DNA from 4 places in the Ensifer sp. ENS06 genome. Region 4 is predicted to be linked to each of the others. Evidence: predicted binding sites of a transcription regulator. Region 4 holds the regulator's gene; each other region holds the start of a gene.

Region 1 (7,219 bases), on a different contig from region 4:
CTTCGCCTGCCTGCAGCACCTGGCCGAGGATCACCTCGTCGACCTCGGCAGCCTCGACGCCTGCGCGCTCGAGCACGCCCTTGATGACGGCAGCGCCAAGTTCGTGCGCCGGCGTATTGCCAAAGGCACCGTTGAAGGAACCGACCGCGGTGCGGCCGGCGCTGGCGATCACGATGGAGGGATTGCTCATGGGACGTTTCCTCAGATCTTCTTGCCTAATGCAGGCAGACTGGCAAAGCGCGCGACGCAAGTCAAACGCCTTGATGCAGTGCCACAAAAGCGTCACCTAAAACGCAACCGCAAGATTTTGCACTTGCGTCGCCGCAACGCACAAAGACATTGTCAGCGGCGCGCTTTTGCGGATACTCTGAAAAACGCAATAAAGACGGGATGATGGGGGAGAGGAGACCCTGATGGCGAAGCACGAAGGCCAGATCGTTATCAAAAAATATGCGAACCGGCGGCTCTACAACACCGGGACCAGCACCTATGTCACGCTCGACGACCTGGCTGTGATGGTGAAGAAGGGTGAGGACTTCATCGTTCAGGATGCAAAATCCGGCGAGGACATCACCCATTCCGTGCTGACGCAGATCATCTTCGAGCAGGAGTCCAAGACCGGCAACACGCTGCTGCCGATCTCCTTCCTGCGCCAGCTGATCTCGTTCTACGGCGACCAGATGCAGATGGTGGTGCCGAGCTATCTCGAACACTCGATGCAGGCTTTCACCGAGCAGCAGTCGCAGATGCGCGAGCAGATCAACAAGGCCTTCGGCGACACGCCGCTCGGCAAAAACCTGCAGGTTCCGCTGCAACTTGTCGAAGAGCAGGTGCGTCGCAACACCGAGATGTTCCATCAGGCCATGCAGATGTTTTCGCCCTTCATCACCGCGCCGCCCGTGAAGGAAACAAAGAAGGCCGAAGCCAAGGATATCGACGAGCTGAAGGAGCAGCTTCGCGCGCTCCAGACCAAGCTCGACAATCTCGGCTAAGCAGGACCACCAGGCAGGAATACGGTTCCTGCCTTCACCTCACCTGAACAGAGATCGCGGAAATCGGGGCGGCGTCGCCCCGAACCGTCTGGACCTAGAGGCCGATCGACACGTCCCGGCCGGCCGACCGCATCGACACGGCAAAGCCGGCGATAACATCGATGAAGCTGATGGTCATCAGGATGAAGAAGAGCTGCGTTGCCGCCGGTGCGAGCAGCAGAAATTCGATCAAAAAGACGATGAACAGGATCATCGAGAGCAGATGATCCATCAGTGCGCGGCTGCTCGTGCGCGTCGCTTTCAGCAATTCGACGAAGAGCAGCAGCAGGGCGCCGACGATCAGAAGGTCGCCGAAGCGCATCGTCCAGGTCGCGCCTGATAGCATGGAGAGCGACACCATGTCGGCGTTCAGGCCGGCGAGGCCGCCGAACATTCCGATCATCGCGAGATTGTAGATTGCAAAAGGTAGGATCAGCAGCGGTATGGCAGCAAGCATCAGAACTCCTTGACCGCGTTTATGGTGGACCATGTATATGCGGCGTCGTCACGCAAGGCGCCAGCGATACCACGGCGTCCAAGCAAGATCATGTCAGATGCAAAACAAAAGGGCCGGCAGAGCCAGCCCTTTGAACCTAATCCGCGAACGGAAACGCTTATGCGCTTTCCTTCGGGGTCAGAACCTGACGGCCACGGTACATGCCGGTCTTCAGGTCGATGTGGTGCGGGCGACGCAGTTCGCCGGAGTTCTTGTCTTCGACGTAGGTCGGGGTCTTCAGAGCGTCAGCCGAACGGCGCATGCCACGCTTGGACGGGCTCGTTTTTCTTTTAGGTACAGCCATTTCATTCTCCACTTATCGGGCAAACACTGTTCAGCAGCCGAAATGGCCGTGTAAAACAGATGTTAATCACGGAAATTTGGCGCGCTTATACATGGACAACTGCCGTTTGACCAGTCCCCACGGGCAATTTTTCGACTCGACCTTTTCAGACCTCGTCTTCGGCGACGACCCACGGCTCTGCGCGGGCGGCCTCCTCCCATTTCAGGAACGCCGGATGTGCCTTCACGCGGTTCATGTAGCCGAGCGTTTCTCGATCCGCAACGAGATCGTAGACGTCGAAGCGGTTAACCACAGGCGCGTACATCGCATCGGCCGCGCTGAAGGACCCGAAGAGGAACGGGCCACCGGAACGCGCAAGCGCCTCCGTCCAGATCTGCTCGATACGTGCCACGTCCGCGCGGACGTCCGCGCCAACGTCCAGCGCCTGCTTTGGCCGACGGATGTTCATCGGGCAGGCACCACGCAGAGCGCGAAAACCGGACAGCATCTCCATCGAATAGCTGCGCGCCCGGGCGCGCGCCTGAGGGTCGGCCGGCCACAGCCCGGCGTCGGGAAAGAGTTCGGCGACATATTCGATGATCGCCAGCGATTCCCAGATAAGCAGGTCCCCGTGGCGCAGCAGCGGCACCTTTCCGGTCGGCGAGATCGCCCGGATCTCCGGATTGCCGGCGGCGAAATCGAACGGAATGACCACGTCCGAGAAATCGATGCCGACTGCCGTCATCGCGATCCATGGCCGCATCGACCAGGACGAATAGTTCTTGTTGCCGACATAGAGTGTAAGTCCGGTCATTTCTGTTCCTTGATTGCTGGTCTCTCCGAGAAAACGATCAGTTCCTCGAAATGGTTCATGTCCTCGAACGAGCAGAAGGCCGGCGGATCGAGCGCGATCACCGGCGCCTGCTCGCGCAGAAAAGCGAGCTGCTCGTCCAGCATCGCCTGCCAGCGCGGCAGCGCCGCATCGTCGAGCCAGTCGACGGGGTAAGCATAGGTGATGTGGAATTGGTAGTCGTCATGATCCGGATGGCGATAGCCGAAGGCTTCCGCGAAAGCGTCGCGCCAGGCCTTGAGACAGGCGCGGTCGGCGGCACCGTCGCCTTCGAGCGCAAGGCCCGTCGGCGTGATCTCGGTCACGCGGGCGCGGAACTGCTCCAGCGGCGCAAAATGCGCAAGCCGTTCGCAATAGTGCGCCGTCATCACCTCGATCGGCGTATCGAGCGGCATGTCGGCCGGCCAGTAAGGGAGCTTCCGGCGGTGTTCGATGATGCCCTGGAAGATCGTCATGTGCAGGCTGGACGGGTGGGTAAAGGCGAACTGCCCCGCCTCGGGCATCGCCATCACCCGGTCGCGCACCGCAAGCACGGCGGCCTCGGACGGCGATCCGGCGGCAACGTGAGACACAACCGTGTTGCCCGGTTCCGAAAGGAACTGGCCTTCGGTGTTGTAGCGCGTTCCGAGATGTCTCGGCGGGGCATCGTTGGCGCTGCGGCCAAGGGCGAGAAGCGAGGGGGAAATCAAGGTCATGGAGCAATCGGGCCTTTCGAAGGGAGAGAGGCCCAGATGGCAGAACTCTACAACGCGAGCATGACATCGCCCGACGAGCCCATCCAATGAAAAGGTCTGATCCTAATTATAAAGGCAGGTGATGTAACCGCCGGAGCGGCTGGCGCGGCGCTCGATCAGGTTCGCCAGACGCTTGAGACCGCGGCCTGGTTTTCCGGCGTTGCGCTCCTTCGGATTGGGCAGCGACACCGCAAGCAGCGCCGCCTGCCGGCGCGAGAGCTTCGACGCCGAAACCCCGAAATGATGGCGGGCGGCCGCCTCGATACCATAGATCCCGTCGCCCCATTCGGCGATGTTCAGATAGATCTCCATCATCCGCCGCTTGCTCCACACGAAGTCGGCGGCGACCGCCAGCGGCAGTTCCATGCCCTTGCGCAGGAAGGAGCGACCGTTCCAGAGATAGAGGTTCTTGACCGTCTGCATCGGAATGGTGCTCGCGCCGCGGGTCGATTCCCCTTCGAGCGCATCCTCGACCACGCCCCGCATCTGGCCCCAGTCGACGCCGTCATGCGCGCAAAACTGCCCGTCCTCCGACATCATCACCGACTGCACCAGAACCGGGGCGATATCATCGAACTCGACCCATTGCCGATCGTAGCCGCGCAGCAGCACGAGATCGCGCAGCATGAGCGTCGAGACGGGATGGATGAACTCCACCAGGTAGAGAACGATCAGCGCGTAAGGAAGGACGAGAAAGCCCAGAACAGCCAGGACGATCTGGCGGCGACGCGTGCGCAACGTCCGGCGAAGCGAAGACCAGCGACTGGAAGGCAATTCGCCCTCCTCGCGCGCTTCCGGAACGACGTTCGCGGCCTGACTGTTCACCTCGCTGTCCATCCGCTTCTCTTAGTGCATGCGCAGGCAGAGTTGAACGGGCTTTCTGGCAAAAGGCAAGGCGCGGAGAAGGCTGTCCCAGGGAAAGCGCGCGGCTGCGACACGAATCCCCGTTGAAAGCCCTCTTCGCCCATGTCAAAGAGCGCGCATGAGCCAGGACACATCGCCTTTTACCCGTCGCCTCGCCACCAATGCCCGCACCGTCGAGGGTCTGCTGGAACGTCTGCTCGGCCAGACGACGGAAGCCGACGAAATCGCCCGGCCGGCAAACCTGCTCGCGGCCATGCGCCACGGCGTGCTGAACGGCGGCAAGCGTCTGCGCCCCTTCCTGGTGATCGAATGCGCCGATCTGCTCGGCGGCAATCGCGATGCGGCCTTGCGCGTCGGCGCGGCACTCGAATGCGTGCATTGCTATTCGCTGGTCCATGACGACCTGCCGGCGATGGACGACGACGACATGCGCCGCGGCCAGCCGACCGTGCACAGGGCCTTCGACGAGGCGACGGCGATTCTTGCCGGCGACAGCCTGCTGACCTTTGCCTTCGACATCATCGCAGCACCCGAAACAGCGCTTTCGGATGCGCAGAAGGTGGAGCTGGTCCTGGCGCTCGGACGCGCCGCCGGCCACGGTGGCATGGCCGGCGGACAGGCGCTCGACCTGGCCGCGGAAAAGTCGCCACCGGACGAGGCCGGGATCGTCACGCTGCAGGCGATGAAGACAGGTGCCCTGATCCGATTTGCCTGCGAGGCTGGCGCCATCGTCGCCGGCGCCGCGAAGGAGGACCGCGCGCGGCTTCGCGCCTTCGGCGAAAAGATCGGCCTTGCCTTCCAGCTTGCCGACGACCTGCTCGACCTTACCGCGGATGCGGAGACCATGGGCAAGGCAACCGGCAAGGACGCCGCCCGTGGCAAGGGCACGCTGGTCGCGCTCAACGGCCAGACCTGGGCGGAAGACCGGCTGGAGCAACTGGTCGTCGAAGCCGAAGCGCTGCTTGCGCCCTATGGAGCGCGCTCGGCCATTCTCGTCGAAGCCGCCCGTTTCATCGCCAATCGCAGGAGCTAGATCCATGAGCAAATACTGGTCGCCGATCGTCTCCAAGCTGAAGCCCTACGTGCCTGGCGAACAGCCGCGCATCGCCAACCTGGTGAAGCTCAACACCAACGAATGCCCCTACGGTCCGTCTGAGAAGGTGCTCGACGCGATCGCCGCGGCAGCGAGCAGCGATCTTCGCCTTTATCCGGACCCGCTGGCGCTGAAGCTGCGCCAGGCCATCGCCGTACGCTATGGCGTGACCGCCGAAGAAGTCTTCGTCGGCAACGGCTCGGACGAGGTGCTGGCGCACATCTTCGCCGGCTTGCTGAAGCACGACGCGCCGCTGCTCTATCCGGATATCTCCTACAGCTTCTATTCGACCTATGCGCGGCTCTTCGAGATCGACACGGTCGAGATCCCGCTCAGCGATCGCTTCGAGATCGATCTCGCCGACTACGACCGGCCCTGCGGCGCGATCATCCTGCCGAACCCGAATGCCCCGACCGGCATCGCTTTGCCGCTCGCCGACATCGAGCGGCTGGTCGCAAGCCATCCGGACCAGCCCGTCGTCATCGACGAGGCCTATGTCGATTTCGGCGGCCAGTCGGCCGCAGAACTGGTTTCGAAATACGAGAACCTCTTGGTCGTCCAGACCTTCTCCAAGTCGCGCGCACTTGCGGGCTTGCGCGTCGGCTTCGCCATTGGCCAGCGCCCGCTGATCGAGGCGCTGGAGCGGGTGAAGGACAGCTTCAACTCCTATCCGCTCGGCCGCCCGGCCCAGGCCGGCGCCATCGCCGCGATCGAGGATGAAGCCTGGTTCGAGGACACTCGCGCCAAGATCATCGCGTCGCGCGACCGGCTCACGGCCGAACTGACAGCGCGCGGCTTCGAGGTGCTGCCTTCGTCGGCAAACTTCGTTTTCGCACGGCATCCCGGCCATCGCGGAGAAACGCTGATGAAGGCGCTCCGCGAGCGCGCCGTGCTGGTGCGCCATTTCGCCAAGCCGCGCATCTCCGATTTCCTGCGCATCACCATCGGCACCGATGCCGAATGCGCGCGCCTGATCGAGGCGCTAGACGAGATCCTCTAAGTTGTCTCGGTGACATTTTCGCCGTTTCAAACAAGCGATGGACTGATCTAGCCTCCGGCGACCGAGCCGGAGCTTGTCTTACATGTTCGACCTGACGCCCTATCTGCCGCAGCTTCTCATTGCCTGGACCGCCTATCTGATCGCGACCGCATCGCCGGGGCCGGCGATCCTGGCGATCATCACCACCTCGGTCAGCCAGGGACGAAAGGCGGGCCTGGCGCTTGCCCTTGGCGTTCTGACGGGAAGTTACACCTGGGCAATGCTGACGGCCTCCGGTCTCTCGGCGCTGATCCGCGCCTATGGCCACGCGATCATCGTGCTCAAGATCGCCGGCGCCTGCTATCTCTTCTGGCTCGCCTATAACGCGCTACGCGCCGCCATGCGCAGCGACAAGAGCGCGATCGTACCGACGGCAAAGGTGCAGACCTCGCTGAAGCGGCTCTATCTCAAGGGGCTCGGCATCCACCTGACGAACCCCAAGGCGATCTTCTCCTGGATCATGCTGGTGTCACTCGGCATGCCCGCGGGCGCGCCGGTCGGCGTTACCGCCACTTTTATCGGCGGCTGCATGGTCTTGGGTCTGATGACCTTCTGCGGCTTTGCGATCGTCTTCTCGCTCACGCCGGTACACCGCGCTTATCTCAAGTCCAGGCGGTTGATCGAGAGCCTGATGGCCGGCTTCTTCGCCTTTGCCGGCTTCAAGCTGCTGACATCACGGCTCTGAGGCCACAGCGTGGACAAAGCGCGGCTGCTTACTCAGCGGCCGCCTGGCCGCGGCCGTAGCGCTTCTCGATATAGTCGGAAACCAGCGTCTCGAAGTCGCCGGCAATGTTGGGGCCGCGCAGTGTAATTGCCTTCTCGCCGTCGA
Region 2 (7,219 bases), on a different contig from region 4:
GATCGTTGCCTGGCTCTGCCTCGGCTATGTCGATCGCCTCTATCAGCAGCCGGAACTCGCCGTGAAGGGCTGGCGCCAGCGCCTGCCGCTCGACGAGCTGGTTTTCGAAGACGGATGGGGACGCAGCAAGGAGAAGGCGTAAGGCCTCGTCCGATCAATTCTGGACCGGCTGATAGGCCGGTCCCTTCGGATGCTTGAGGTCGATGGCGGTTTCTTCCTGCGGCAGGTAGGTCGGGCCGACGACGCGAACCTTGTTCTTCGACGGATCGTAAGGCCGCTCTTCGGCCGGCGCCTTGGCGGTATTGCTCGCCGCTTCCGGCTTCTTGGTCTCGATGACGATGATCGACGACTGGTCGTCACCGATCTTCGTTCCGTTTGCCTTCGGTGTGGTCGAGGCGGTCTGGGGTATCTGGCAGCCGCACTGGCCGGGTTTTCCGACAGCGCGGGTGCGATAGGCAAAGGCGTTGGGCATTTCGGTATAGGGACGGCCGGTCACGGCCGAGACCATCTTGTCGCTCTCTTCCGTGTTGAGGTCGTGAAAATAGAGCTCGGTCTCAGCCCCCGGGCAGCGCGCCCGACAGGCCTGCTCGTCGCGCGGGAAATCGGCCGGCGTCGCATCTGAAGAAACCGGGAAAAAGGCGCCGTCGCAGGTGCGCACGCACATGGTTCTGAGCGTGCCGCTATAGTAGCGCTCCTGCGGCGCGTAGCCGTCTTCGCCGCGGCCGAGCATCGGGCCGTAGGCGTCTTCCGGCGGCAGGTCGGCAACGATGTTGCGGTGGCTTTCCGGCACGTCCGGTTCCACGCTTGCGAACTCCTCGCGGTCGCCATAGCAACCGTTGATCTCCAGCGCGGCGAGGATGCGGCGCCGGCTGTCGTCGCTGCCGCCGGCGACGATCTGCTCGCGCTCGGACTTCAGCATGCGCAGATTGTCTTCCATCTCGGCGATCAGGCTGTTGAGGCCGTAGCAGGTGTCGGGGTCGCCGCCGTCGAAGCCAATGGCGTTGCCGCCACCGCAACCCGCGCGGCGGCGGTCGTTCTTTGCCCGCCGCAGCTCGATATTCTGCCGCGAGATCGCGCTTGCGTAGTCGCGCGCATCGGCATTGCTGGCGACGTAGTCAGGCAGTTGCGCGAGCCGCGCGTTCAGTCGGTCGCAGGCCGTCGATGCCAGTGACGGACCGGCACCGATCATAACCAGAGGCACAAGGGCCGCAGCGACGTGTTTCATGCGCGTGAACACGGGCGAAAGTCTCTTCCTGTTGCCAGGTCGGCGCCGACCTTCTGCGGGTGGCTGCCAGCGGCATTCCTGTTTCGCCTCCATCATAGAGCTTGTCGTTGATCGTGCAACGACAAGCGACGGTTTGCGTTAACAGCGCAGATCGACTGACGCGCTTAGGCGGCGCGGGCGGTTTCCAGCGACATCGGACGTTCGAGCACGGTACCTTCGATGGCAGCGACCGCCTTCATCCGCGTGAGCAGATCCGGCGTTACTTCCCAGGCGACGGCAACCGCGAAAACGGAGCCGATGCGATGCGGTTCGGCGATACGCTCGCCCGGGCATCCCATGCGCCGGAACATGCGCTCCAGGAACACATCCGTCACCGTGACGATGTGGCTGATGCCGGAAGCAAGGCCCAGCTCGCCGACGCCGCACATCAGTTCGGCGGCCGCGACCGTCACCTGGTTCGACGCGCGGTCCTGCGAGATCTCGGGCTCGATGCAGAAGCGGCTGGATTCCCAGACCGAAGCGCTGCGGATTTCCGGATTATCGCCAAGCAGGATCGGGAAGGTATCGTCCAGCATGTTTGGGCCGAGTGTCGGTAGGAGGCGAAGCGCGCCGCGCAGCCGGCCGGTATCGGGCGCATAGGACAGGACGTAGAGCGGGTTTGCCTGGTCGTAGTTGTCGATTTCCCAGTCGCCTTCGGTCTGCACGTCCCATTTCAGGAAGTCGTGGAAGACGCGCTTGCGCAACCGGAACATGTCGTCGACGGCCGCCGGGTGTTGTGCGCGGGTCTTTCCGTTCAGGATCCTGATCATCGTTTTCTCCATCCGAGTTTGGGGATGGGGCGATGCTGTCAGGCTCGCGGCGGTTGCGTAACTGTCGCTAGCGACAGTTCAAATGCGCGATATTTGCCACTAGATTTCGAGGGGTTTCGGTGGAGGCGTATTGTCGGGTGTCAAACGGAGGGTATCAGAGCGTGTCGTACGGCCTGTGCCACAGCCTGAGTGTTGGAAACGACATTCAGCTTGCGTCGCGCATTGGTCATGAAGAAGCGCACGGTGCGCTCGGAAATGCCGAGGATCGTGGCGATTTCCCAATAGCTCTTGCCGGCGGCGGCCCAGGTCAGGACCTCGGTCTCGCGGCCGGTCAACCGCATCTCTCGGGTCGAAATGCTGCCGGCCATGGCGCCGTGCTCCAGCATGGCGGCATGGAAGAGATTGGCGGCCAGCTGGAAATCGCGCAGGTGATGGCGGCGATAGGTCGTCCATTCGCCGGCTGTCATGTTGACGTTGATTGCGAGCAACGCCATGCGCCCGGCGGGCGAGGGCAATGGCAAGGCGACGCCCTCAGTGGATATGCCGATTTCCTGGGCTGCCTGGAACAACGGTTCGCATTCCGGGAAGCGATGCCGCGCCATCGTCCATTCCACCGGCCGCACGCCGCCAAGCGCCAGCTTCAGGATCGGATCGATCCGGTGAAGGCTGCGGGCATGGTAAATCTCGGCAGCGTAGGCGCCGAAGGTGTGATGCAGCCGGCAAACCTTGAGCTCGTCCGCATAGGGCTCCGCTTCGAGATAGAGAAGATGGGCAATGCGGAAGGTTCGACGCATCAATGTGAAGAAATGAGCGGGCTCGACACAGCCGCCACATTCCAGGATTTCCAGCATGTCGAGGACAGCCTGCTGCTCAGTCATGCCACAACACCGAATCTCGTCCGAGGCCCCAGCATGGTTAGAGGTTCACCTTTTGTCCAGCGCAAACTTTCCCGATTGGTGTGTAATACCAATTGTGCACGCCTTGATTGTAGTCGTCGATCGGCCGCGTGACAGGGGCTGATTCGCGGGTGATCTGCAAAACCAGCGATGCCGCGCCTGAAGCAGGCGCGACATCCGGATACGGTTTTGCCGGCGCCGGCATGGCGCCCGAATGCAGCGAAGACCGGTGGCGATCTCCGCGTTGCCATCTCAACCCGGATGGCTGGCTTCGACCACCGCCAGAGCCGCCATGTTGACGACGCCGCGTGAGGTGACGGACGGCGACAGGATATGGGCGGGAAGCGCCGAGCCGAGCAGGATCGGGCCGACATGCAGGCTGTCGGTCATGGTCTTGACGACACCGAGCGTGATGTTGGCGGCATCGAGATTGGGGAAGACCAGCAGGTTGGCTTCGCTCGACAGGCTGCTGTCCGGCATGACGCGCTGGCGCAACGCTTCCGAGATCGCCGCATCGCCGTGCATTTCGCCGTCGACCTCGAGATCGGGCGCGAGTTCCCGCACGAGCTGCAGCGCCGTGCGCATCTTGGTGGCGCTCTCCGAATCGCGCGAACCGAAGTTCGAATGCGAGACGAGGGCGGCGCGCGGGGTGATGCCGAAGCGGCGGATTTCCTGTGCCGCCATGACCGTCGTCTGGGCGATCTCTTCGGCGCTCGGGCAGTAGCTCACATAGGTGTCGGTGAAGAAAGTTGCGCCGCGCTGCGAGATCAGCAGGCTCAAGGCCGAGAAATCGAGCACGCCGTCGCGCTTGCCGATGATCTGCGATACGTCGCGCAGGTGCTTGCTGTAGCGCCCTTCGACGCCGCAGATCAACGCATCGGCTTCGCCGCGCTTGACCGAGAGCGCGCCGATGACGGTCGTGTTGGTGCGCACGATCGTGCGGGCGGCTTCCGGGATGACGCCGAGACGGCCGACGAGGGCAAAATAGTCCTCGACATAGTCGCGGTAGCGCGGATCGCCTTCGGGGTTGACCACCTCGAAATCGACATCCGGACGGATGCGCAGGCCATAGCGACGCAGGCGCGTCTCGATGATCTGCGGACGGCCGATCAGGATCGGGCGGGCCGTGCCTTCTTCGAGCAACACCTGGGCGGCGCGCAGCACGCGTTCGTCTTCGCCTTCGGCAAAGATAACCCGGTTCTTCTGGGCGTTCTTGGCGGCGGCAAAGACGGGCTTCATGATGAAGCCCGAGCGGAAGACGAAGCGGTTCAGCTTGTCGAGATAGGCGTCATAGTCCTGGATCGGACGGGTGGCGACGCCGCTTTCCTCGGCTGCCTTCGCAACCGCCGGCGCGATACGCAGGATAAGGCGCTGATCGAACGGCGAGGGGATCAGGTAGTCCGGGCCGAAGACCGGGGTCTCGCCGGAATAGGCGCGGGCGGCAACATCGGAAGGCTCTTCGCGGGCAAGACCGGCGATGGCGCGTACGGCCGCCATCTTCATTTCTTCGTTGATCGTGCTTGCGCCGCAGTCGAGCGCGCCGCGGAAGATATGCGGGAAGCAGAGAACGTTGTTGACCTGGTTCGGGAAGTCCGAGCGGCCGGTGCAGATCATCGCGTCCGGACGGGCTTGGCGGGCGGCTTCCGGCATGATTTCCGGCGTCGGATTGGCGAGCGCCATGATCAGCGGCTTTTCGGCCATCTGCGCCAGCAGTTCCGGCTTCAGGACGCCGGCGGCCGAAAGGCCGAGGAAGACGTCAGCGCCGCCGATGCTGTCGGCAAGCACGCGGTTGCTGCTATCCTGCTCGTAGACGGACTTCCATTCGTCCATCAGTACCTCGCGGCCCTTGTAGACGAGGCCTTCGAGGTCATGGACCCAGATGTTTTCGCGCTTGGCGCCGAGCGTCACGAGAAGGTTGAGACAGGCGAGTGCGGCGGCACCTGCGCCCGAGGTGACGATCTTGGCGGTCGCGATGTCCTTGCCGGCGAGTTCGAGGCCGTTGAGGATGGCGGCGGCGACGATGATCGCGGTTCCGTGCTGGTCGTCGTGGAAGACCGGGATCTGCATCTTTTCACGCAGGCGCCGCTCCACCTCGAAACATTCGGGCGCCTTGATGTCTTCAAGGTTGATGCCGCCGAAGGTCGGCTCGAGCGCCGAGATTACGTCGACCATGCGCTCGATGCTCGACGCGTCGATTTCGATGTCGAAGACGTCGATGCCGGCAAACTTCTTGAAGAGGACGGCCTTGCCCTCCATGACGGGCTTGGAAGCCAGCGGACCGATATTGCCGAGACCGAGGACGGCCGTGCCGTTGGAGATGACCGCGACCAGGTTGGCGCGCGCTGTGTAATCGGCGGCTGTTTCCGGATTGTCACGAATGGCGATGCAGGGGGCTGCAACCCCTGGCGAATAGGCAAGCGCCAGGTCGCGCTGGTTGCCAAGCGGCTTGGTGGGCTGGATTTCGAGCTTTCCCGGGCGTGGGTAACGGTGGAAGAAAAGGGCCTGCTGGTCGATGTCGCCGCTGGCCGGACCGGTATGGGATTTCGTCTTGTCGCCCGTATTCATGCTCTCACATTCCTCATTCGTGGTCGTGCCTTTTGGCATGAATTCGAAGCGAGGTACAGTTTTGCAGTGTTGATTTCGCGGGGGAACCGGTGACGCAATGTTGATGTCATCTTCCTGAAACACGAGTCTGGTTTCACGAAGGCAGAAAGCATAACCTGAAGACGAGGCTCGCATGATGGCGGCGCAGCAAGACAACTCCGTACGAAAGCTCAGGACGTTGTTCATCTCGGACGTCCATCTCGGCTCGAAGGCCGCCAAGACCGACTACCTGCTCGACTTCCTGCGGCATCATGAAGCGGAGACGATCGTTCTGGTCGGCGACATCGTCGACGGATGGCGGCTGAAGCGCAGCTGGTACTGGCCGCAGAACTGCAACGACGTGGTGCAAAAGCTCCTGCGCAAGGCGCGCAAGGGCGCCCGCATCGTTTACATCCCCGGTAATCACGATGAATTCCTGCGCGACTTTCCGGGCGTGCATTTCGGCGGCATCGAGGTGGCGCAACGCTACATGCACGAGGGGGCCGACGGCCGTAAATATCTCGTGCTGCACGGCGACGAATTCGACGTCGTCGTGCGCAACGCCCGCGTGCTCGCCTATCTCGGCGATTGGGCCTACGACACGGCGATCGCCATCAATATCGGGCTTGCTGCGGTCCGCCGACGTCTCGGCATGCCCTATTGGTCGTTCTCGTCCTGGGCGAAGCTTCAGGTCAAGCACGCCGTCAACTTCATCGGCGAGTTCCAGAAGGTGGTCGCCGAGGAGGCGCGCCGTCACGATGCGCAGGGCGTGATCTGTGGTCATATCCACCATGCTGTCATCGAGGAGATCGGCGACATCCGCTACATCAACACCGGCGACTGGGTGGAAAGCTGCACGGCGATTGCCGAGCACCACGACGGCACGATGGAACTGATCACCTGGCACCAGATGCGCGGTGGCGCCAGCGAAGGCGAAGCCTCTGGTGAAGCGGACAAACTGCTCGCCCAACTGCTGACCCAGCGCGCGGCCTGACCTTCGCGGCGCAGCGATATTACTGTCGCGAAAACTAGGTTATGGCGAGGGGCGCCCGGCTCGTGCTAGAGATTGGGCACAGCCATCAGGTCAGACGATGATTCCCTTCCAAGCGCCCGCCTATGTGGGCCCTCCGCCGCGCCATTTTGCGCTTCGCATTGCTTTGCTCTTCTGTGCGCCGCTGATCGTCAACGGCTTCGCGATGCCATATTTCCCGATGTGGCTGAGCACGCTGTCGATGAGCGACTTCGAGATCGGCGTCGTTCTGGCGTTGCCGATGTTCGTGCGCGTCATCACGGCGCCGATCGCCGGCGTCATTGCCGATAGGCTCGGCGAGCGGGCGATCGTCCTGATCTGGTCCGGTTTCCTGTCGCTCGCAACGGCCGTGGTTCTGTTCTATTTCCGCGAATTCTGGCCGGTGCTGCTGATCTATACGCTGCAGTCGGCCGTCTATTCTCCCTATGTGCCGATCGTCGAGGCGATCGCGCTTTCAGGCGTGCGGCGCTGGGGCTTCGACTACGCCCATATGCGGCTCTGGGGCTCGGTCGCCTTCATCGGCGCGACGATGCTCGGCGGCTGGATGGTGGGCATCTTCGGCAGCGACATGGTGCTGCCGGCGATGGCGATCGGCTTCGGCCTGACGATCATCATGGCCTATGCCGCGCCACGAGTCGGCAAGCCGCGGCGGCCGTCACCGATCACGGCATTGACG
Region 3 (7,219 bases), on a different contig from region 4:
CGCCGCCAACCATGCCTTCGACAGCCTGGTGATTTGCGCAGCACCCCGGACGCTTGGCGATCTCCGCAAGCAGCTTTCCGCCCATGTCCGCGAGCGGACAGTCGCCGAGATCGACCGCAACTGCGTGGCTGCAACCACCGAGCAACTGATCGCAACGGCACGGGCCGCGGTGTTCCCTTAAGGCTCGGCCGCAGCCGGACTTCGTAACGCTTTCCGGTTTACCCAAGGCGTCCCGTCAGAAGTCGGTGGGGACGCCGCCCTCGGCCTTGCGTTTGGCGACAAAGGCATCGAGTTCCTCCTCGATCGCCGGATCGAGGGGCGGGCGCTCGTATTCGTTCAGCTTCTGTTTGAAGATCCGGTTGGCGTGATCGTATGTCGTCGGCCGCCCGGCTTCGGTCCAGGTCTCGAAGTTGCGCCAGTCCGACAGGATCGGTGAATAGAAGGCGGTCTCGTAGCGCTGCAGCGTGTGCAGCGTGCCGAAGTAATGGCCGCCCGGGCCGACGTCGCGCACGGCATCGAGGCCCAGCGCATCTTCGCTGACATCAAGCGGGGTCAGGTATTCCGCCACCATCTGCAACATGTCGACGTCGAGAATGAACTTCTCGAAGGAGGCCGTAAGCCCACCTTCGGTCCAGCCGGCGGCATGCATGACGAAATTGCCGCCCCCTTGCGTCAGCGCCCAGAGCGACATGGCGGATTCGTAGGCCGCTTGAGCGTCTAGCGTATTGGCGGCATTGGTGTTCGAGGTGCGGTAGGGGATGTTGTAGCGGCGGGCGAGCTGGCCCCCGGCGACCACCGCCTTCATGTATTCCGGCGTGCCGAAGGCGGGCGCTCCGGTCTTCATGTCGACGTTGGAGGTGAAGCCGCCATACATCACAGGTGCGCCGCGCCTGACCATCTGGGTGAAGGCGATGCCGCAGAGCGCTTCGGCGTTCTGCTGGACGAGCGCACCGGCGATCGTCACCGGCGCCATGGCGCCGGCGAGCGTGAAGGGCGTGACGACCACCACCTGGTTGCGCGAGGACATCTCGATGATGCCCTGCAGCATCGGCCCGTCGAGCCGGAGCGGCGAGGAGGTGTTGATGATGGTGAAGAGCGACGGCTCGCGCTCCATCTGCTCCATCGTGATGCCACGGCCGATGCGGGCGATCTCGATGCCGTCGGTGTTGCGCTGCTTGCCCAGCGAATAGACGTGGAACACCTTGTCGGTGAGCTTCACCATGTCGGAGAGGCAATCGAGGTGGCGCACCGAGGCATGGATGTCGACCGGCTCGACCGGATAGCCGCCGGTCGTGTGGACGATGTCATAGGACTGCGCGAGCTTCACCAGCTTGCGGTAATCTTCCTGGTTGCCGGTGCGGCGGCCGCCGTCCCGGTCTGCGACGAACGGCGCGCTGGCGATCTGGGCGAACACCAGATTGTTGCCGCCGATCGCGACATTGCGGGCCGGGTTGCGGGCGTGCATGGTGAAGGCCGGAGGAACAGAGGCGATCATGTCCATGATCAGACCGCGGTCGAAGCGCACCCGGTCGGTGCCGGGCGTCACGTCGGCGCCAGCCGCCTTCATCCGCTCGCGCGCCTCCGGCAGGATAACGTCCATGCCGATCTCTTCGAGGATCGTCAGCGATGCCTCATGCACCGATTCAAGCGCATCATCCGAAAGTACGGTGGATTTCGCCAGCGTATTGACAAGATTGAGATATTTCCCGCCGGGAGACTTGCGCACACGCTCGGCGCTGCGCCCGCCCGGGCGGCGTCGGCGCTCCAGCGGCGTCGAGGCTGCGTCGCCGGTTGCTGCATCGGGAAACTGATCGTCGTTCATGAAAGACCCACCGTGTTGCCGATGGGGAGTGTGTCGCAGATTCGAGACGGCGATGGCCCGCCATTTGCGACAGTTCAGTTCTCTTGTGGAGTAAAACGCTTGCGCTGACGCATTTCTGCAGTCGGGTGGCGCAACCGTTCAAGACAGGCCGCAATCGCGACGAGCGCTAGGCTCGGTCGCCCCGCAACATCTCGCGTTTGCCGGCAAAACCCTTGCGCTTCTCGACGGCAAAGCCTGCGGCCTGCAAATTGCGTCGGACGAAACCGGCGGCGGCATAGGTGGCGAAGCTGCCGCCGGGCGTGGTCTTTTCGAAGACCAGCCGCATCAGGTCCTCCGACCACATGTCGGGATTGCGCGACGGCGCGAAGCCGTCGAGATACCAGGCTTCGAACGGGTCTTCAGCGCGGGCGACGCCGCCGAGTGCCGCGCCGCAGACGACCGTGAGGCTGACGCCGTCACCAAAGTCGATCTGGACATCACCATCAGGCTCGACCGGCCAGCGCGAGGCCAGCGCCTGGCGCTCCGTGTCGATCTCCGGCCAATGGCTGAGGGCGCGCGAAATCTCTTCGGCCGCCATCGGAAAGCGTTCGAAGGACACGAACTGCAGCTGGTCGCCAGCGGCCGCGGTCATCTTCCACTGGCGCCACGTCTCGCAGAAATTGAGCCCGGTACCGAAGCCGAGTTCGCCGATGCGGAAGGTGCCCGCACCGACCCAACGATCGGGCAGGCCGTTGCCCGACAGGAAGACGTGGCCGCACTCCAGCCGCCCGTCGGTGCGGCAATAAAAGTGATCGCCAAACTCCCGGGAATAGGGCATATCGCCCTCGTGCCAATCAAGGTTCTGGTGCGCCGGGGGCTCGATCGGGTCTGCGGATCCTGTCATGGCCAAGGCGATAATCCGCCGGCCGGAGAAGGTCAATCGATGAGCGAGCTTTTGGTCGTCGGCGGCGGCATCATGGGGCTGTGGGCCGCCATTTGCGCCACGCGCAGGGGCATGACCGTGCGGGTCGTCGAGCAACAAGCGATCGGCGCAGGTGCCAGCGGTGGCCTTTTGGGCGCGCTCATGCCGCATATGCCGGATCGCTGGAACGATAAGAAGCAGTTCCAATTCGACGCGCTTGTGACGCTCGAGGAAGAGATCGCGGCGCTCGAGGCGGAGACAGGCCTTTCGACCGGCTATCGGCGGACGGGTCGTTTGATCCCGCTTGCCAAGCCTCACCTGCGCGATATCGCCCTCCGGCACGAGCAGGATGCACGGAGCCATTGGCGCGCGGCCGACAGGCAGTTCCACTGGCACGTGAAGGACGACGGGCCCGAGGGCTGGCCGGGTGCTGCCGCGGCGGCGCATGGCATGGTCTTCGACACGCTCGCCGCACGGGTTTCGCCGCGTCGCATGCTTGCTGCGCTCCGCACAGCGCTCCTGCAGGCACCGAACGCCTATTTAGACGAGGGCAGGGGCGTGCGCCGGATCGAGCCGGAACACGGCCGGGCCGAACTCGACGATGGCACCCGTATCGATTTCGAGCATTGCATCATCGCGGCCGGCGTCGGCAGTTTTCAACTGATCGACGACGTGTCGGTGCCGCTGGCGGAAACGAGCGGCACGGCTGTCAAGGGGCAGGCGGCACTGCTGCGGGCGGACATCGATCCGGCGCTTCCGGTGATCTTTGCCGACGGCGTCTACATTATTGCCCATGACGACGGCCATGTGGCGGTCGGCAGCACCAGCGAAAACAGTTTTGCCGATCCCCTGTCGACGGACGAGCAGCTGGATGAGCTGCTTCGGCGCGCCGTAGCGCTCGCGCCGCGCCTGGCGGGTGCCGAGGTGGTGGAGCGATGGGCAGGGTTGCGCCCGAAAGCGACGGGGCGCGAGCCGATGGCAGGCCGGCATCCGGACCATCCGAACGTCTCGGTCCTGACCGGCGGGTTCAAGGTGAGCTTCGGCATCGCCCACCGCCTGGCGCGTTTCGTCGTCGAAGAGATCGCCGGTTCTCCGGCGATCGATATTCCCGATTCTTTCTTCTGCCGGAATCACATAACCGCACTTCGCGAGAAACGTCTTTAGGGCCGGACATGCGAAGGGCCCCGCCCGCGGCGGGACCCGAAAGATCGAAAGTCAGGCATTACATCCAGTAGGGCGGCACGCCGTAGTAGTCGTAGACACGGCGTCCGTTTTCCGCGTTCCAGTCGTATTCTTCGGTGCCGTGATATTTCGGCGCGTTTTCGACCTGATCGCGAGTCACATCCGTGCGATAGCCGCCGAGCTTCTCGTCATAGGCCAGCTTTGCCCAAGGCAATGGATAGTGGTCTTCGCCGAGGCCGAGAAAACCGCCGAATCCAAGCACCGCATAGGCGACGCGCCCGCTGCGCTTCTCGATGATCACGCGCTCGATCGAGCCGATGTGTTTGTCGTCGGGGCCATAGACCCTCGTGCCTTCAACCTTGTCGCTTGCGATCAGGTCGTGGGTCTCCTTGATCCGGGCGTCCTGAAGGTTCGCATTGTGATAGGTCACGCTTCTTCTCCATCCTTGTTTTCCTACCTTTTAGAAACGGGCGATGGGCCGGATGGTTTCGAAAAACGAGGGGCGACGTTCGCACCGCTGCCGCGCTCATCCCCGGCCGACTTCGTCAATCTGTCACGCAAATCACCTAAGACGCGGCCATTGGACAAGTCGGGGTGAGGGCGGAAAACCGCAGCTTTTGCTCATCCTGCGCTGACGGATACCCGGAGCCAGCCGATGCGCTATGCCATTTGTTTTACGCCGCCGATGGCCGACCCGCTTTCCGCGACCGCTGCAAGCTGGCTGGGGCGCAATGTCTATTCCGGGGAACCTGCCGAATTGCCGTCGGTCGCGGGCTTGAGCGCCGCGGATGTCGCCTATCACACGGCGGTTCCGCGACGCTTCGGCTTTCATGCAGTGATGATGTCGCCGTTCCGCCTGCATCCGGACATGACGGAACCGAAGCTTCTGAAGGCGCTGATGCATTTTGCCGGCGCCCAGACTCCGTTCGAAATCGATCGCCTGGAGGTCGCCCGCATCGGCCGATGCTTCGGGCTGATGCCGCAGGTGCCGAGCACGGCCATGCATCTGCTTGCGGCCAACGTCATCCAGGAGTTCGACGTCTTCCGCGCGCCGCTCAGCGAAGACGAGATCGAGCGCTCCGATCCGGACCGGCTGACCGCCCCACAGTTCTCCAACCTGCACCGTTGGGGCGATCCGCATGTGATGGACGAATACCGTTTCCACATGATGCTGACCGGTCCGCTTGCGCCAGACGCGATGCGGCGGGTCGAGGCGCCGCTCCGTGACCTGTTCGAGCCCTGCCTATCAAAACCGCTTTCGATCGGCAGCCTTGCGCTGTTTGTCGAGCAGGAGACGGGCGCACCCATGCGGGTGCATTCACAGCACCCGCTCGGCAAGATCTCGACGAACACGCGAGCAGAGCGGGCGAAGCGGGCCGCCGCCGATCCGTCGCTGGCGCCGCAAGGCGCGGTCCGGCCGCTGCCGCTGATCGTCGCTGCGCTGATGGCGCAGCGCTAACCGGAAACGGACGCGGGCGAAGCTGCAAAGAGCAGCGCTTTCGGATAGGGCAGGCCGAGGGCCGGCATGTCCGCCGGCGCGAAGTAGCGCAGCGACTTCGTTTCGCCATCGGTGATCGGCTGCTGGGAACCGACGATCCGGCATCGATAGAGGGTAACCACATATTCGACGTGGTCGCCGTTCGGGTAGGTGTAGCGAAACGCTTCTCCGCCGAAGACGCCCAGTATCCGCTCGACCGAGACTGGATAGCCGGTTTCTTCCATGACCTCGCGGATGACCGCATCGACAGGCGTCTCGCCCGGCTCGATCGCGCCGGCCGGCAGGCTCCAGCCTTCGCCACTTGCTTTCTCCTGCAAGAGGACCCGGCCATCGGAATCGACAATGACGGCCGCCACTGACGGGCAGAGAAGCAGGCCGGAACCGACTTTTTCGCGGAGCGCTTGAATGTAGGATTTCATCTAAAGAGGGCCGTTGTCCTTGCCGATCCATTCAACGCTGTTTCGAAAAATCTCTCAACCTCGGGCTCAGCCGAATTTTTCTGGTAATTTCCGTCAGGGCCGTGGCGCTGCCGCTGCCCTGCCTCACGTCATTTCGGTATCGACAATCCGGTCGGCGGTGATACCGTTCCTAAAAATTCGAAGGGTGATTTGATGTCTGAGACTAAGTATCCGCGCGACCTCGTTGGCTACGGCCGCAATCCGCCGAAGGCAAACTGGCCGGGCGATGCGCGCATCGCTGTGCAGTTCGTGCTGAACTACGAAGAGGGCGGCGAAAGCTGCATTCTCGATGGCGACCCAGCGTCCGAGTGCCTGCTGTCGGAAATTGTCGGCGCGCAGCCCTGGGCTGGCCAGCGTAACCTCAACATGGAATCGATCTACGAATACGGTGCCCGTTCCGGCTTCTGGCGGCTGTGGCGCATGTTCACCAGCCGCAACGTCCCGCTGACCGTCTATGGCGTGACGCAGGCCATGGCGCGCAATCCGGAAGCGGTCGCTGCCATGAAGGAAGCCGGCTGGGAAATCGCCAGCCACGGTCTGCGCTGGCTGGAATACAAGGACGTGCCGGAAGAGGTCGAACGCGAGCATATCCGCGAGGTCGTCCGCCTGCACACGGAGCTCACCGGCGAGCGGCCGCTCGGCATCTACCAGGGCAAGCCTTCGGCCAATACGCTGAAGCTGGTGCTGGAGGAGGGCGGGTTCCTTTACTCCTGCGACAGCTACGCCGACGAACTGCCCTACTGGGTGCCGGGTCTTTCGGCCGACAAGCCGCACCTGATCATTCCCTATACGCTTGATGCCAACGACATGCGCTTTGCGACGCCGCAGGGCTTTAACAGCGGCGACCAGTTCTTCAGCTACCTCAAGGACACATTTGACGTGCTCTACGAGGAAGGTCGCCAGGGCGACGCCAAGATGATGAATATCGGCCTTCACTGCCGTCTCGTCGGCCGCCCGGGCCGCGCTGCTGCGCTCGCGCGCTTCATCGACTACGTCATGTCGCACGACAAGGTCTGGGTGCCGCGTCGCATCGACATCGCCAACCATTGGTACCAGCACCACAAGCCGGAAGGGGCGCTCTGATGACCGACCGTGATGCCTTCGTTGCCCGTTTCGGTGGCGTGTTCGAGCACTCGCCCTGGGTTGCCGAACGCGCCTACGACCGAGCCGCGGCGACCGGGCTGACGGCGGGCACGGTGCATTCGGCGCTCTGCCAGGCCTTTCGCACGGCGCTGCCGCGCGAGAAGATGCAGGTGCTGCGCGCGCACCCCGATCTTGCCGGCAAGCTGGCGATCGCCGGTAAGCTGACGGCGGACTCGACGGCGGAGCAGGCGTCTGCCGGCCTCGACCGGCTGACA
Region 4 (7,219 bases):
AGAACTGCCGCGTCACCGGCAAGATCACGCTCGACGAGGACGACATCTACGACCCGACGATCGACGTCGTCGAGCTTCGCGCCCGCGTCGGCATGGTCTTCCAGAAGCCGAACCCGTTCCCGAAGTCGATCTACGACAACGTCGCCTACGGCCCGCGGATTCACGGCCTTGCCCGCACCAAGGCCGACTTTGACGAAGTGGTCGAGACCAGCCTGCAGAAGGCCGGTCTGTGGAACGAGGTAAAGGATCGTCTGCAGGAGCCCGGCACCGGCCTTTCCGGTGGTCAGCAGCAGCGCCTCTGCATCGCGCGTGCCGTCGCCGTCAGCCCGGAAGTCATCCTCATGGACGAGCCGTGCTCGGCTCTCGATCCGATCGCGACCGCCAAGGTCGAAGAGCTCATCCACGAGCTGCGCACGAACTTCACGATCGTCATCGTGACCCACTCGATGCAGCAGGCCGCCCGCGTTTCGCAGCGCACCGCCATGTTCCACCTCGGCAATCTCGTCGAGGAGAACGACACCGACAAGATGTTCACCAATCCGGATGACCAGCGCACCCAGGATTACATCATGGGCCGCTTCGGCTGAGGCCGCATAAGGCTGCAACAGTAACTGCAAAGCGCCCGTAAGGATCGACGATCATGTCCATGCATATCATGTCCGCCTATGACGAAGAACTGAAGTACCTGACGCGCCGCATCTCGGAGATGGGCGGCCTCGCCGAACAGATGGTCGCCGAGTCCGTTCGCGCGCTGGTCAACTCCGACCTGGCTCTCGCACAGAAGGTGATCTCGGACGACACCGTCCTCGACGACGCCGAGCGCCAGATCGGTGAGAAGGCGATCGTCACGATCGCCAAGCGTCAGCCGGTCGCCGCCGACCTGCGTGAGATCATGGGGTCGATCCGCATCGCCTCCGATCTGGAACGCGTCGGCGACCTCGGCAAGAACACCGCCAAGCGCGTGATCGCGGTCGCCGGCTCCGGCATTCCGCGCAAGCTCGCCCGTGGCCTCGAGCATCTGGCAGAGCTCGCTCTCGTCCAGCTCAAGGAAGTGCTCGACGTCTACGCCTCGCGCTCGCCGGAAAAGGCCAACAGCATCCGCGAGCGTGACGAGGAGATCGACGCGATCTACACCTCGCTGTTCCGCGAGCTCTTGACCTACATGATGGAAGATCCGCGCAACATCACGCCCTGCACGCATCTTCTGTTCTGCGCCAAGAACATCGAGCGCATCGGCGACCACGCGACCAATATCGCTGAGACGATCTATTACATGGCGACGGGTGCTCAGCCGGAAGGCGAGCGTCCGAAGGATGACACCACGTCGACGCTGGGCTCGGTCAACGACTGAGCGCCAAGCGCGCCGTAAGCATGCATGCCCTTTGAAATCTGATCCGGTCGCGGCTTCGGTCGCGGCCCCGAATTCCTGTATCTGAAGCATGCGGTTTTCGCCCCGCCTTTGAAAACGGCGGATGTGCTCCAGATTTAGAGTGTCTGAGCGCCGGCCGGGCCGATGAGCCCAAAGGCCGCCCGCGGTAAGGAGACGTTACCTGATGTTGCCAAAAATCGCCGTAGTCGAAGACGAAGAGGCGCTGAGCGTTCTGCTGCGTTACAATCTGGAAGCCGAGGGCTTCGACGTCGATACGATCCTGCGGGGCGACGAGGCGGAGATCCGGCTTCAGGAGCGGCTGCCCGACCTGCTTATCCTCGACTGGATGCTGCCCGGTGTTTCCGGCATTGAACTTTGCCGTCGGCTGCGCCAGCGTCCGGAGACCGAACGTCTGCCGATCATCATGCTGACGGCGCGCGGCGAGGAAAGCGAGCGCGTCCGGGGTCTGGCGACGGGTGCCGACGACTACGTGGTCAAGCCCTTCTCGACGCCGGAGCTGATGGCGCGCGTCAAGGCGATGCTGCGCCGGGCAAAGCCCGAGGTGCTCTCGACGCTGCTTCGCTGCGGCGACATCGAACTCGACCGCGAGACCCACCGCGTTCATCGCCGCAGCCGCGAAGTGCGCCTCGGCCCGACCGAGTTCCGTCTTCTGGAGTTCCTCATGTCCTCGCCGGGCCGCGTCTTCTCTCGCTCGCAGCTTCTGGATGGCGTCTGGGGGCATGACATCTATGTCGACGAGCGAACCGTCGACGTGCATGTCGGTCGTCTGCGCAAGGCTCTGAACTTCTCGAACATGCCCGACGTGATCCGCACCGTTCGCGGCGCCGGCTATTCGCTCGAAAGCTGAGCGGTCTGAAAGTCGCCAACAAAAAAAGGGGCCGATCGGCCCCTTCCTTTATCAATGCGGTCCAGCTTCTTAGCGAGCCCTGCGGCGCTCCCCCGACGGCTGGTAGGCCAGCCGAGCATGGAAGGTGCAGTAAGGCGAGGCTTCCGGGGAATCGTTGCCGCAGAAGTGAAACTCTTCCTTCAGCGGGTCGCCGATCGGCCACTTGCAGGTGCGCTCGGTGAGCTGGGTCAGCTCGAGGCGGCGCGACATCGGCACGACAACGTCGGTGCGGGTGCTGAAATCCTGCTCGGCAACGAGATCGACTTCGATTTCTTCCTTGAGAACGACAGCGCCGGCCGCGCGTGCAACCGGGCGGGTCGAAACGCGCGAAGCGTAGTTCGGTGCGCGCGGTGCCGAAGTCGGGCGCTTCGGACGGGCTGCCGTCGTGGTGCTGCCGCCGGCCTTGGCGCGACCTGGCAGGCTCAGGCGGTGAACCTTGCCGATGACAGCGTTACGGCTGACGCCGCCGAGCTGCGCCGCGATCTGGCTTGCGCTCAGGCCCTCGGACCAAAGCTTCTTCAGTTTCTCCACCCGCTCGTCAGTCCAGTTCATTTCTGCACTCTCCGTTCTCAGCGTTGGGGATGGCAGAATCCCTCACCGCACCCCGGCTAAACCCCGGGGTTGCAAACGCGATAACTCTTTTGGTGACTAGGTCCGCCGCATGCGTCTAGTAATTGAATGTTAACGTACTGACCGCTGGACTCTGTGGCAAGAGTCCCAGGAATCAGGCCGAATCGATTTCGTAGTTTTCCCCAACTTGCTCGGCCAGCGTTGCATTTTTGCAAGCCCTCCCGGACGATTTTTCTGCTGCCAGGAATCGACCCTTCATGTTGCGCTGCAAGGCTTGGTTTTGTTGACATTGCAGCGCGAAATGGGAATAGTGCCTGCGCCGCCGAAAGGCGGCATTTTTGATTTTTATCGGCCCGCGTGAGGCGCGGGATCGATGTCGATCTGGAGTGAAGGAGAGCCTCGCATGACTGCAACCACGCCGCTTTACGATACCTACATGCGCGCGCCGTTGCGTTTCGAGCGAGGAGAGGGCGCCTGGCTGATCGCTGAAGACGGTACGCGTTATCTCGATTTCGGTGCCGGCGTTGCCGTGAACTCGCTCGGCCACGCGCACCCGCACCTGGTCGAAGCGCTGAAGGCGCAGGCCGACAAGGTCTGGCACCTGTCCAACCTTTATGAAATTGCGGGCCAGGAAAGCCTCGGCCGCCGGCTGACGGCGGTGACCTTTGCCGACAAGGTCTTCTTCACCAATTCGGGCGCGGAAGCGCTGGAATGCGCCATCAAGACGGCACGGCGTTACCACTTCTCCAAGGGCCACCCGGAGAAGTTCCACGTCATCACCTTCGAAGGCGCCTTCCACGGCCGCACGATCGCGACGATCGCCGCCGGTGGTCAGCAGAAATACATCGAAGGTTTCGGGCCGAAGGCGCCGGGCTTCTACCAGGTTCCGTTCGGCGACATCGCCGCGGTCAAGAATGCGATCACCGAGGAAACCGCAGCGATCCTGATCGAGCCGATCCAGGGCGAGGGCGGCATCCGTCCGGCGACCAAGGAATTCATGCAGGAACTGCGCGCGCTCTGCGACGAGTTCGGCCTGCTCTTGATCCTCGACGAGGTCCAGACCGGCGTCGGCCGTACCGGCAAGCTGTTTGCCTATGAATGGGCGGATATCCGCCCGGATATCATGGCGGTCGCCAAGGGTATCGGCGGTGGCTTCCCGTTCGGCGCCTGCCTCGCGACTGAGGAAGCCGCATCTGGTATGGTGGCGGGCACGCATGGCTCCACATATGGCGGCAACCCGCTGGCCATGGCCGTCGGCAACGCCGTGCTCGACGTCGTTCTGGCCGACGGATTCCTGACGCATGTGCGCGATGTCGCGCTGGTCTTCCGCCAGGGCCTTGCGTCGCTCAAGGACCGTTTCCCTGATGTCATCGAGGACATCCGCGGCGACGGTTTGATGCTGGGCATCAAGGTGAAGGGCCCTTCGGCCGATCTGCTGAAGGAAATCCGCGCCGAAAAGCTCCTGGCCGTGCCGGCGGGCGAAAATGTCCTGCGTCTTCTGCCGCCGCTGACCGTGACGGCGGAAGAGGCGCGCGAGGGGCTCGCACGTATCGAACGCGCCGCCGAGGCGGTTCGCAAGGCAAGCGGCAACGCCGCGGCCTGAAGGTAGCGACCCAGGGCCGACTAAGGCGTTAGAATGACCTCCGTGCGGGCACGTCGATAGCGTGCCGCACCGGGGACCGATTTTTCAGACAGGAACCGAGTACGATGGCAGGCACCAGACATTTTCTCGATCTTTCGGCCATGACGGCCGCCGACCTCCGGACGATCATCGACGATGCGCGCGTCCGAAAGGCGGCGACCAAGGCCGGAACTGCCGAGAAGCCGCTCGCCGGCAAGATGCTGGCGATGATCTTCGAAAAGCCCTCCACCCGCACCCGCGTTTCCTTCGATGTCGGCATGCGCCAGCTCGGCGGCGAAACCCTGTTTCTGTCGGGCACCGAAATGCAGCTCGGCCGCGCCGAGACGATCGGCGACACGGCCAAGGTGCTCTCGCGTTACGTCGACGCCATCATGATCCGCACCACCGACCATCGCCGCCTTCTGGAACTGGCCGAGCATGCGACGGTCCCCGTCATCAACGGCCTGACCGACGATACGCACCCCTGCCAGATCATGGCCGATATCCTGACCTTCGAGGAGCATCGCGGTCCGGTAAAGGGCAAGACGATTGCCTGGACCGGCGACGGCAATAACGTGCTGCATTCGCTGATCGAAGGTTCTGCCCGCTTCGGATACCGCATGAACATGGCCGTGCCGCTCGGTTCCGAGCCGCAGGACAAGTTCCTGAACTGGGCGCGCAACAATGGCGGCGAGGTCCTTTTGTGTCATGACGCCGAACAGGCCGTCGCCGACGCCAATTGCGTCGTGACCGACACCTGGATCTCGATGAACCAGGAACATCGCGCCCGCGGGCACAACGTCTTCCAGCCCTACCAGGTCAATGAAGCGCTGATGAAGCGTGCGGCCTCCGATGCGCTGTTCATGCACTGCTTGCCGGCGCACCGCGGCGAAGAGGTCACCGACGAGGTGATCGACGGCCCGCAGTCGGTGGTCTTCGACGAGGCGGAAAACCGGCTGCACGCACAGAAGTCGGTCATTGCCTGGTGCATGGGGCTCGTCTGAGCCGGCTGCCCGGTCGCGCGCGACGGCGAAGAGGCTTCAGTGCGCTCCGCCGAGCGTGCGCCATATAGGGGCGTGTTCACCGCACTTGACATTGTCCACGTGCGACACGATTTAGGCGGCATACGGGCGCTCCTGAAAGTAGTGAGCGCGCAACCGTCGAGGTGGTGCGTTGCTATGGCCGCGGCACATACCTGGTGGACAATCCGTTTATCGCGGGATCAACTGAGACAGCGAGCACGTTGCGCGGGGATAGCAATATCTCTGGTGCAGCTTGGTGGCTGAAGGCAAGGAGCAAGACATGACTGACATGACGCCAGGGCTTGGTGAGTTCGACTTTGCCGGTGACGATCACGTCGTGCCTTTCCAGGTGGAAGGCCTCGACGTGCGCGGCCGCGCCGTGCAGCTCGGCCCCATGCTGGACGCAATCCTCGAGCGCCACAACTATCCGCTTCCGGTCGCGCGTCTGGTTGCTGAAACCGTTGTACTCACCGTGTTGCTCGGGACCTCGCTGAAGTTTGAAGGCAAGCTGATCGTCCAGACTCAGGGCGATGGCCCTGTCGATCTGGTGGTCGCTGATTTCTCGACGCCGGATCGCGTGCGCGCCTATGCCCGCTACGATCAGGAAGCGCTTGCCGCTGCCGAAAAGGACGGCCGGACCCTTTCGCACGAGCTGCTCGGAAAGGGCGTGCTCGCCTTCACCATCGACCAGGGCGCTCATACCCAGCGTTACCAGGGGATCGTTGCGCTCGACGGAGCGACGCTGGAAGAAATCGCCGGCGTCTATTTCCGACAGTCGGAGCAGATCCCGACCAAGGTGCGCCTTGGCGTGGCCGAGCTTCTCGATCGCGACGAAAACGGCAAGCCGCGCCATCGCTGGCGCGCCGGCGGCATGGTCGCCCAGTTCCTGCCGGAAGCGCCGGAACGCATGCGCCAGCCCGACCTTTCCGGCGGTGATGGTGATGATGGTGAAAGCGCGTTCGGTGACGACGATCTCTGGGCCGAAGCCAAGGTGATGGTCGAAACGATCGACATGGACGAGTTGACCGATCCGATGGTCGGAACCGAGCGGCTGCTCTATCGCCTGTTCCACGAGCGCGGCGTCCGCGTCTACGAACCGCAGGCGGTCTACGACCGCTGCAGCTGCTCGCGCGAGAAGCTTCAGTCGGTGTTGTCCAACCTGAGCACGGACGACCTCGAAAGCACCATCGACGATGGCGAAGTCAAGGTGACCTGCGAGTTCTGCTCGACGACCTATCGCTTCGAAGCAAGCGAGGTGCGCCCGCAGTAGCGGGCGCCTCCGGCCGACTGGCCGCGATTTAGAGCGACGCTAGTCCGAAGGACGCGCTGTTCCGGATTGGCATCAGTTCAGGGTGCGCACGAGCCCGGGTGAATCGAGCGAGAAGGCGGGGATGGCAACGTTGAAGGTTTCTCCGCCTTCCGATTCCATGCTGTAGTGGCCGAACATGACGCCTGAGGGCGTATCCAGAGGGCATCCGGACGAATACTCATAGGTATCGCCGGGATTGAGCAGCGGCTGCTCGCCGATGACGCCCGGACCGCTGACCTCGTCGACTTGCCCGTTCTCATCGGTAATGTGCCAGTAGCGCGTCATCAACCGCACCGACGCGTCCGAGTGGTTTGAGATGACGATGCGATAGCCCCAGACATAGCGGCCGTCATCGGGATCCGACTGCTCTTCGAGATAGTACGGCTCCACCGTAACTTCTATGTCGCGGGTCAAAGCGCGA

The links. Region 4 encodes PhoB, which activates phosphate uptake and scavenging genes when phosphate is short. Its sites were predicted from a motif close to TGTCATNNANCTGTCAT; they were not measured.
Region 1: IB279_RS24930 (DUF1868 domain-containing protein) is a predicted target of PhoB. The motif match lies at 3,405-3,421, and genes of this name have one in related genera.
Region 2: IB279_RS09785 (UDP-2,3-diacylglucosamine diphosphatase) is a predicted target of PhoB. The motif match lies at 5,600-5,616, and genes of this name have one in related genera.
Region 3: IB279_RS21650 (DUF1045 domain-containing protein) is a predicted target of PhoB. The motif match lies at 4,446-4,462, and genes of this name have one in related genera.

What each region holds. Positions count from the first base shown of each region.
Region 1 covers NZ_JACVBC010000008.1:179,487-186,705, reverse strand. Annotated here, with positions in the region: gene IB279_RS24955 (acetyl-CoA C-acetyltransferase) at 1-190, opposite strand, end outside; gene phaR (polyhydroxyalkanoate synthesis repressor PhaR) at 414-992, shown strand; gene IB279_RS24945 (membrane protein) at 1,087-1,488, opposite strand; gene rpmF (50S ribosomal protein L32) at 1,646-1,831, opposite strand; gene IB279_RS24935 (glutathione S-transferase family protein) at 1,977-2,624, opposite strand; gene IB279_RS24930 (DUF1868 domain-containing protein) at 2,621-3,355, opposite strand; gene mtgA (monofunctional biosynthetic peptidoglycan transglycosylase) at 3,458-4,231, opposite strand; gene IB279_RS24920 (polyprenyl synthetase family protein) at 4,377-5,291, shown strand; gene hisC (histidinol-phosphate transaminase) at 5,296-6,351, shown strand; gene IB279_RS24910 (LysE family translocator) at 6,434-7,075, shown strand; gene ispG (flavodoxin-dependent (E)-4-hydroxy-3-methylbut-2-enyl-diphosphate synthase) at 7,104-7,219, opposite strand, start outside.
Region 2 covers NZ_JACVBC010000002.1:141,191-148,409, reverse strand. Annotated here, with positions in the region: gene bluB (5,6-dimethylbenzimidazole synthase) at 1-142, shown strand, start outside; gene IB279_RS09805 (DUF2865 domain-containing protein) at 155-1,225, opposite strand; gene IB279_RS09800 (acyl-homoserine-lactone synthase) at 1,390-2,034, opposite strand; gene IB279_RS09795 (LuxR family transcriptional regulator) at 2,175-2,912, opposite strand; gene IB279_RS09790 (NADP-dependent malic enzyme) at 3,183-5,495, opposite strand; gene IB279_RS09785 (UDP-2,3-diacylglucosamine diphosphatase) at 5,668-6,507, shown strand; gene IB279_RS09780 (MFS transporter) at 6,605-7,219, shown strand, end outside.
Region 3 covers NZ_JACVBC010000006.1:142,549-149,767, reverse strand. Annotated here, with positions in the region: gene IB279_RS21675 (host attachment protein) at 1-181, shown strand, start outside; gene IB279_RS21670 (trimethylamine methyltransferase family protein) at 236-1,822, opposite strand; gene mnmD (tRNA (5-methylaminomethyl-2-thiouridine)(34)-methyltransferase MnmD) at 1,989-2,705, opposite strand; gene IB279_RS21660 (FAD-binding oxidoreductase) at 2,745-3,887, shown strand; gene IB279_RS21655 (PRC-barrel domain-containing protein) at 3,946-4,335, opposite strand; gene IB279_RS21650 (DUF1045 domain-containing protein) at 4,561-5,364, shown strand; gene IB279_RS21645 (NUDIX domain-containing protein) at 5,361-5,822, opposite strand; gene puuE (allantoinase PuuE) at 6,015-6,944, shown strand; gene uraD (2-oxo-4-hydroxy-4-carboxy-5-ureidoimidazoline decarboxylase) at 6,944-7,219, shown strand, end outside.
Region 4 covers NZ_JACVBC010000001.1:468,460-475,678, forward strand. Annotated here, with positions in the region: gene pstB (phosphate ABC transporter ATP-binding protein PstB) at 1-587, shown strand, start outside; gene phoU (phosphate signaling complex protein PhoU) at 638-1,351, shown strand; gene phoB (phosphate regulon transcriptional regulator PhoB) at 1,554-2,237, shown strand; gene IB279_RS02345 (GcrA family cell cycle regulator) at 2,307-2,828, opposite strand; gene IB279_RS02350 (aspartate aminotransferase family protein) at 3,250-4,449, shown strand; gene argF (ornithine carbamoyltransferase) at 4,554-5,471, shown strand; gene IB279_RS02360 (Hsp33 family molecular chaperone) at 5,770-6,759, shown strand; gene apaG (Co2+/Mg2+ efflux protein ApaG) at 6,832-7,219, opposite strand, start outside.